4 regions of the Glaciecola sp. 1036 genome follow, and region 3 is predicted to be linked to each of the others. Evidence: predicted binding sites of a transcription regulator. Region 3 holds the regulator's gene; each other region holds the start of a gene.
What was found. The regulator sigma-54, encoded in region 3, starts transcription at its own class of promoters, with help from an activator protein. The targets are predictions, from matches to a motif close to GTTGGCACGNNNNTNGNNT.

Region 1: flgF (flagellar basal-body rod protein FlgF) is a predicted target of sigma-54. The motif match lies at 970-988, and genes of this name have one in related genera.
Region 2: xdp1 (exosortase-dependent surface protein XDP1) is a predicted target of sigma-54. The motif match lies at 1,145-1,163, and genes of this name have one in related genera.
Region 4: ACNKW3_RS17530 (formate/nitrite transporter family protein) is a predicted target of sigma-54. The motif match lies at 1,384-1,402, and genes of this name have one in related genera.

Annotation. Positions count from the first base shown of each region.
Region 1 covers NZ_JBLWFH010000009.1:91,123-93,331, reverse strand. The annotation lists gene flgG (flagellar basal-body rod protein FlgG) at 1-142, opposite strand, end outside; gene flgF (flagellar basal-body rod protein FlgF) at 173-916, opposite strand; gene flgE (flagellar hook protein FlgE) at 1,288-2,209, opposite strand, start outside.
Region 2 covers NZ_JBLWFH010000004.1:3,230-5,438, reverse strand. The annotation lists gene prsT (XrtA/PEP-CTERM system TPR-repeat protein PrsT) at 1-228, opposite strand, end outside; gene xdp1 (exosortase-dependent surface protein XDP1) at 291-1,109, opposite strand; gene pssA (CDP-diacylglycerol--serine O-phosphatidyltransferase) at 1,403-2,209, shown strand, end outside.
Region 3 covers NZ_JBLWFH010000004.1:262,748-264,956, reverse strand. The annotation lists gene ptsN (PTS IIA-like nitrogen regulatory protein PtsN) at 1-219, opposite strand, end outside; gene hpf (ribosome hibernation promoting factor) at 227-514, opposite strand; gene ACNKW3_RS08405 (RNA polymerase factor sigma-54) at 545-2,041, opposite strand; gene lptB (LPS export ABC transporter ATP-binding protein) at 2,110-2,209, opposite strand, start outside.
Region 4 covers NZ_JBLWFH010000016.1:47,729-49,937, reverse strand. The annotation lists gene ACNKW3_RS17535 (protein kinase domain-containing protein) at 1-285, opposite strand, end outside; gene ACNKW3_RS17530 (formate/nitrite transporter family protein) at 360-1,223, opposite strand; gene ACNKW3_RS17525 (nitrate- and nitrite sensing domain-containing protein) at 1,713-2,209, shown strand, end outside.

The DNA of each region.
Region 1 (2,209 bases), on a different contig from region 3:
TTTGATAAAGTAAATCTTCAAAAACCGCTCGGTCTTTTTTAAATCCAATGGTACTAGCGTTAGCTAGATTGTTTGATACCACTGAAACGTCTGTTTGAGCCGCATCAAGGCCTGTTTTACTGATCCATAGAGCTGGGTGCATATCTTGTACCTCCGCGAACTTAATTCGCTATTAGAAAATTCTAAGTAATTCGTTACCGCGCGTTGAAAGCTGATCAGCTTTGCGCATTAATTTCACTTGCATTTCGTAGTGACGCTGTAGTGAAATCATCTCGACCATTTCTTCAACCGCGTTTACGTTGGAACCTTCAAGCATTCCTGAACTAACGGCTACCGTTATATCTTGCTCGGCAATCTCTCCGCTTTTAAGCTCAAATAGCCCATCTTCTCGGCGCTTTACTTGATCTTTAGGAGGATTAACTAATTTAAGACGCCCAACTTCTTCAACTACGTTTTCAGGGGCACCTTGTAAGCGAGCAGATATAATGCCGTCATTGGCAATAGTGACATTAGCCACTGGAATAGGCATAAAGATGGGTCCATTTTCGCCCATTACTAAATTACCGGAGGCATCTTGCAATGCGCCATTGGCTGCAATATTAAGATTTCCTGCTCGGGTAAATACTTCTTCACCTTGGGGAGTTTGTACGCTCAGCCATCCATCACCTTGAATTGCCACATCTAAAGGTCGACCTGTCGTAATCATGGCGCCGCCCTCGTAATTATTTGACGGACTTTCTGTCATATTAAATACGCGAGTCGGCAAACCTTGGCCGTATGCCGGCATTGCTCTTGCCTGCTCTAACTGCGCCTTGAAACCTGTGGTCTGCGCGTTCGCCAAGTTATTGGCACGCACGGCTGTAGCCATGAGATCTTGCTTAGCGCCACTGGCGGCAACGTATAACATCTTATCCATTTTGCTTGCCTTAATGTCAAAGTTTGACGTTATGGATTAACTTAATGGAAGTTTTGCAATAAGGATGCCAGCTTTGGGATAGTCGTTATTTCGTGCAGCATAGGATTGGCTTTTTACTCATTTTGTTTGTTTAGCAATTGAGGGGAATACGCGCTTTTGAAAGACGCTGTAAACCCATCCATGGGCGCTCTACGAAATCATCCATGATTTCGAAGCTTTCAAAAGCGCGTATTCCCCTCAATTCACAAACATGCATTCGTAAAAATCGAATCCTATGATTAAAGAACAAAAGATCATTAACACAAATAAGAAAGGTTTGAAGAAATTATGAATAGTGCTACTTAAGCGTCAAGTAGCACTAATTAATTATCCTATCTGATATTTAAGATAGTTTGGTTAAGCTGGTTGTTAACTTCTAATGCTCTAGAGTTAGCTTGAAAGTTACGTTGAGCAATTATCATGTCGATAAGCTCAGTGGTTAAGTTTACGTTAGCTTGTTCTAATGCTGACGAGTTGATGTCACCAAAAGTACCCGTTGTGGCTTCACCTGCAAGCGCTTCACCAGATTCGATACTTTCTTTCCATTGAGTACCTGATTGCTGGGTTAAGCCTTGCTCATTTGCAAAACGTACAAGGGCAACACGAACGATAGGTTCAGATGTACCGTTTGAGAAGGTTGCACGTACGAGACCGTCAGGGGAAATATCGATACCCGTTAAACGACCTACTGGCAGACCGTCTTGCTCTAAAGACGTAACCTCAAATGCTGATGCAAACTGGGTTGGTTCGTTTGGCGTTGCACCTGTTGTGTCTAAGTTAAAATCAATCGAAATTTGTTGAGTTGAATCTGAGCCGTTAGATAAGATTGTGCCACCTAAGGCCTCAGTAATGAATTTTTGGTTTGGTTGGGCTAATCCATCCGCTGACTCAATACCAATGAAATCACCACCTTCACTGAATCGAATTTTAGCTGCCGTAACCGCATTACCCGAGTTAGAACCTAAGGTATTAACAGCTGTTGCAGGGTCCGCATCACTGCCATCCGAGTTTGCAACGTCTACCAATTGGTCATCTACTGCAGTGGCCACATACCACTCGTTTACCGCTGCTGGATCATTATCTTTTAAGAAGTAATAGGTCATTACGTGAGAGTCACCTAATGAATCATAGACAGTAACTGATGTAGCTGCGTTATATGTCAAAGGGTCATTAGGGTCAAATTCGGTTGGATCTTTAATTTGATCACCTGCTGGTAAGTTAAATCTTACATCTACTTCAGTGGTCATTTGTGGT
Region 2 (2,209 bases), 260 kb from region 3:
TTCATAATAACCGGATAGACCTAATACTTCACCCATCAATATTTTACTTGGCAGGTGGTTAGGATTTTCGTCTAAGCTACGTTTTAAATAAATATAACTTTCATCAATAGCACCTTTGTCAAAGGCGATATATGCTGACTCGAAATCACCGTTCAAGTCACCTTGTTGCTCTTGTTGAGCCACTACACTATGTGAAAAAAGACTTAGTAAAAGAAATAAGCGTCGCATCTACACCCTCTAAAAACAAAAAAAGCCGATTATATAATCGGCTTCTTATTCAAATAGTTTTGTTATTTTCGCCTTCTCAGGAATAATAACGCTCCGCCTATCAGCATTGCAAGCATTCCAGGTGCGCTAGCTTCAGTTACGGTTCCTGTGTCAGGCTTGGTGTGAGTAGTTAAGCCAGCAAGTTTAATTGCGTCATTTCCAGTTGACCAACTTTCAGGATGACCAAAAATACCATTATATGCACCAATCAACCAATACTGAGAATATGTAGGGTCAGAGGCCGTAGTTACAGATGAGCCAACAGAAACGTTTGAGTAATGATTAATGTGATCCCAACCAGAAGACATTAGATCTTCCCATGTGCTTGTTCCATCGAAGAAATTACCATTAGTTGCTCCGCCTGTGTAAGCGAGCACGCTCATGTCACTATCATTGCTCCACCAACCAATATTAAATGATGCAACATCAACTTCTTTGTTAAATGATAGTAACACCATTTCGTACTCTATATCATCAGGCGAATCACCGCCGTTATATATATTGTCGATGGCATGGTTTGGAGAAGAAGTGTAGTTGTTATTAATTTCGTCTTGGTTAGAAATACCTAAATGACTACCCCAGCGATTTAGTTGTGCTGGTGCAACACAAGGATCAGGATCCGTTCCTGGATTTGGTGACCCGCCATAAGGATAACCACATTCTGACGAGCTAGCCCATGCTGTTACCTGCATGTTAACACCACCAGAGCTTATATTTAAGGTGTTTCCTACACCGTAAGAACCAAATGAACCAGAGCCAAAATCCCAAGTTTGTTCTCCAGCCTGTGCCATTGATGTCATCAATGTTAGCGTTGCCGCTAATCCTAGCAATTTTATTTTCATGATCATCTCTATATGTCTACATCTAACGGTATCTTTAGCAACAACTGTGCCTAAAGAATAAACTCTTTAAAAAACAATAGAATAAAAAAACTTTCCCTGTTTTCTATCGGCGCATTGTATAAAATCCTGACACAAAAGAACAGTGAAATTTGATTGTTTTTTAAACTTTTCTCAAGTGGCTTGTTCTAATGCGTTACAAACAAAAGGCTATATGTCATTGAAATCCAATGCTATAGTTAGACCTAAGCAAATCGCTTCTTTTTAAAATGTAAAATAGTGGAAAAACGAAAAATATGACAAAAAGACGAGGCATTTATTTATTGCCAAATTTATTGACAACGGCTGGCCTTTTCAGTGGCTTTTACGCGGTTGTAATGTCTATGAATGGAATGTTTGAACATGCGTCAGTGGCTATTTTTGTCGCTATGATATTTGATGGTTTAGATGGCAGAGTCGCTAGAATTACCAATACTCAATCTGCTTTTGGAGCGGAATACGATTCAATGGCCGACATGGTATCTTTTGGTATTGCGCCGGCGTTGGTGGCTTACAATTTCGGAATGACAGATTTAGGTAAAATTGGTTGGTTGGCTGCATTTATGTATGTAGCTGGGGCCGCCTTAAGACTCGCAAGATTTAATACACAAATTGAAACTGCCGATAAGCGCTTTTTTCAAGGTCTAGCAAGTCCGGCAGCAGCTGCTGTGGTTTCAGGTACGGTTTGGGTAAGTTACGATTACAACATAGACGGAAACAGCATCGGCTTTTTAGTCGCCATAGTTACCGGTTTAGCTGGTTTATTGATGGTGAGTAATTTCAAGTACAATTCATTCAAAGAATTAAATTGGCATGGCAAAGTCCCCTTTGTGGCACTTTTAATTGTAATGCTTATTTTTATCATTGTAGCAACTGCACCATCCCTTGTTTTGGTAACGGTGTTCGCCCTATACGCTATTGCTGGGCCAGTTAATACCTTCCGAACAGTTGATAAGTTTACTTTAGAGGATGTCATTGGCGATACTGAGCCCGATGCAGATTTTGAAGAAACCTCTTTTCAAACATCAAGTCAAGAAAAAGAGTCTTCTAGTGAACAAGAAGAC
Region 3 (2,209 bases):
GATTCCGCTTATGCGACCATGAGGAATTGCAATGCCGTTGCCAATGCCTGTGCTGCCCATTTTTTCGCGGCTTAATAAACTATTAAGCACATCAACTTGATCGAGTGAGGGATTTTGTTTTACCGCAATCTCGCTGATGATTTCTAAAATTCGTTTTTTGCTTTGGCACTCAACCGCACATTTGGTGCGGTCAAGTGAAATTATGTCTGAAATTATCATACAACACTTAGTGGCGTTTTAGTTTCTCTTTGTGTTTGATGACTTGTCGATCCAATTTATCTATCAGCGAGTCAATGGCTGCATACATGTCGGTATGCTCTGAATCAGCAAATATTTGACCACCGTTCAAGTGTAACGTGGCTTCTGCTTTTTGATTCAACTTTTCCACATTTAAAATCACATGAACATTATTGATGTGATCAAAATGACGTTCCAACTTTTCAAACTTAGTATCTACATAATTACGAAGAGAATCAGTGATTTCAACGTGATGACCAGTTAGGTTAATTTGCATAATGCTAGGCCCTCTTTTGTTGTATAAGTCTTAGATCAGACTCTTACGTTGGTTTGATGGGGGAATGTTTAACGATTCCCGGTATTTTGCAATGGTTCGCCGAGCAACTTGAATTCCTTGCTCTGCGAGCAACTGCGCAATTTTGCTATCACTCAGTGGCTTAGCCGCAGGCTCTGCAGCCACTAATTTCTTAATCAAAGCTCTAATTGCAGTAGATGAGGCGTTTTCGCCAGAGTCCGTTGCAACATGACTTGAGAAGAAATATTTCAGTTCGAAAATACCTCTAGGTGTATGCATATATTTCTGGGTGGTAACACGTGAAATTGTCGATTCATGCATATCCACCATCTCTGCTACATCGTTGAGTACCATGGGCACCATTTTTTCAGGTCCCTTTTCGAAAAACTCTTTTTGTCTTGTCACTATACAATGTGACACTTTTAATAAGGTTTCGTTTCGTGATTCTAAACTTTTTATAAACCACTTTGCTTCTTGCAGGTGGGATTTTATAAATTGAGACTCAGTTGGGTTTTTTGTGGTTTTCGCTAAACTGGCGTAAGTGTCATTGACCGAAAGGGCAGGAAGGGCGTCGTTGTTTAATTCAACCATCCACACGCCTTTGCTTTTGTACACATTTACATCAGGGATGACATATTCTGGTTCTTTGGTTGAAATGGCTGTACCAGGTCGCGGATTTAGCGTTTTAAGCAACTTCATAACTTCACGCAGTTGCTCCTCTTTCAATTTAGTTTTTCGCATTAAGGTGCGATAGTCTTTACCACCAAGCAAGTCTGAATATTCTTGAATTAAGTCTCTTGCTTCTTTCAACCAAGGTGTGTCCACAGGAAATTGATTTAGCTGTATCAGCAAACATTCTTGTACGTTTCTGGCACCTGAGCCTACAGGGTCACAGTGTTGAATGCGTTTTAATACACATTCAACTTCATCAAGTTCAATTTCTTCGTTGTCTAACGATTCTAAAATCTCTTCACAACTTACGGTGAGGTAGCCAGCTTCGTCAATGGAATCAATGATAGCGATAGCGATACTTTTGTCGTTATCTGAAAAATGACTCATTTCAATTTGCCAAAGCAGGTGGTCTTGAATGGAGTCGCTGGTTTCACCTTGATATACGTAATCATCGTCAGGATTTGAACCCACCATTTTGATAGGAGCCGAACTAGAACCTAAATACTCATCCCAAGAAGTATCCACGGGTAAATCATCAGGAATATCACCTTTCTCTAGGGCATCATGGCTATCAAGGGTTTCTTCCCTGGCAGAAGCTGATTCAGTGAGCTTTTCTCCATTGTTATCAACATTTTTGTCGATATTGTTATCTAGCTGTTGTTTGCCGTCTTGCTCGGGATTGTGTTCGGTAAGTTCTAAAAGCGGGTTAGATTCTAATGCTTCTTGAATTTCTTGTTGAAGATCCAAAGTGGATAACTGCAATAACTTAATTGCCTGCTGCAATTGCGGCGTCATGGTGAGCTGCTGACTGAATTTAAGCTGTAACGAAGGTTTCATTACTATTTTACACTTCCACTAAAAATTGCGATTTCATTAAGTTCGCTAAAAAGTTGTTAACCACTTTATCACAAAGAGAACTGCTCTCCTAGATAAACGTCTCTAACTTCTTGATTTGCTAATACTTCTTCTGCTGTACCAGCAGCAATCAAAGAGCCATGGCTTACA
Region 4 (2,209 bases), on a different contig from region 3:
ACCGAACAAAATTAAGGCACTGAAAGTGCAAACATATCCTTTGTTGGGATTTTCTTGATAGGGACTAAGCTGGGTTTTAACATAAAGTTGCGTATTAATTGTTTCGAGAACTCTTTGTGCTGCGCGCTGAGGCGACCAAATGTCACTAGTAAGTAAATAGTCACTTACAAAATTAGCAACAGCATCTTGACTAGCATATTGGCTTACTTGGCTACTGCTTATGCCATCCGCAATGGCAGCAACAATTCCGCGGCGTTCAAGATCAAATAAATCAGGCACTGTCACCTTTAGACAGTCCTGATTTATTGATTTTGCGCCTTTAGAGGAAAAAGATCCCTGACGACATTTGAGCATATAATTTAAACTTTATCGCTAACCTTAGAAGCTAATACTGGGTCTACAGAACCACCTTTAGTTAACGTGCGTTTTGGTGCAGTGCGAACGTGAGTAGTGTATAGCGTTAAACCAGTAAACAATAGACCACCTACTAAGTTACCCAGTGCAGTTGGAATTTCATTCCAAATGAAATAATCCATGATTGAAAAATCACCGCCCATGATCAAACCGAAGGGGAACAAGAACATGTTTACTACTGAATGTTCAAAGCCCATGAAGAAGAACAGCATAATTGGCATCCACATAGCCAAAACTTTACCACTCACATGAGTTGAAATCATAGCACCGACAACACCCATAGAGACCATCCAGTTACACAACATGCCGCGGATGAAAATGGTAATCCAACCTGCTACGCCATATTCAGCATAACCAACGGTTCTGGCTTCACCAATACTTGCTACTTTAGCTGCAATTGCGCCACCATCAGTGTTGTAACCCATAGTAAAGATGAATGACATCATAAATGCGACAGTCAATGCGCCAGCGAAATTACCTAGAAATACCAGTCCCCAGTTGCGAAGAATTTGTGGCCAAGTCACCCCTGGGCGCTTAGCTAACCAAGCCAATGGCGCTAATACAAAAACACCGGTTAACAAGTCGAATCCCATTAGGTATAGCATACAAAAGCCAACCGGGAATAAAATTGCGCCGATTAAGAATACACCAGTTTGTACGGCAACAAAGACCGCGAAAACTGCTGCCAATGCCAAAATGGCACCAGCCATATACGCGCGGATCAAAGTATCACGCGTTGACATATAAATTTTAGATTCACCAGCATCGACCATTTTGGTCGCAAATTCTGAAGGAAGTAAATAAGCCATTTTAGTCCCCTAACTTAATAATTAAACGAAAGCCCACAAACACTTTGGCTATTTTTTAAGGCAAAAAAAAACGCCCGCAACCGCTCCTTTTGGAGAGTGTGCGGACGTCTTTATCCGAAAAAAAATTTGTTAACCTAAACAAGGTTTGCTGATTTTCATTATACAAAAACAGTGCCAAAACCATCAGTTAAACCACATGTTAAACAAATTCAATTAGTTAACTTCAGAAACCGGAAGTATCAGACATAATCTAATAACTATAGTCGTCACATTTCTGCGCTAAAATAGGTCAAGACATCCCAATATCGGTGCGTAACCGCACTCTTTTGTTGGGTGTCCATTGTCAAAAATGCTAAAAATAATACGTAAAAACGCCGAATTTACGCTAAATGCACAGTAAATAACACGAAACAGCATTGCTCTCAAAATAGGAATAACATTTGCTTTAGTTTTTTTAGGCACCAAGATTCCAATTGAGTGGATCTATTTATGAACACACATAGTGATATTACAAAACGCTTTTTACTCTCTGCTAAACATCAGGAGATACAGGCGCTACATCATTTATCACTCAATTGTAAAACCGTAAAGGCCGTAAAAGATATTATCCACCAGTTGCAAAAAGAAAGGGGAATTAGCAACGTCTATTTAGGATCAAAAGCTGAACTATTTGCCGAAAACCGTCTTAAACAAATAATCGCTAGTGAAGAAAGCGAACAACATCTACGTAGCCTATTAAAATCTCTTTATTTGGGCCGAATGGACAACGGACAATCGATGCGGCTACTGGGTAGCATCACATTTGCATTACAGGGCATGGATCATCTACCTAATTTACGCGAGAAAATACACCAACAGCAACTGTCACCACTAGAGTCAACAAATGCCTATTGTCGATTAATTGCGGGCTTACTTGATGTAATATTTGAAGCGGCTGATGTTGCCAGCGATCCAAAAATCACCCGCTTACTCGTTGCGTTATTTAA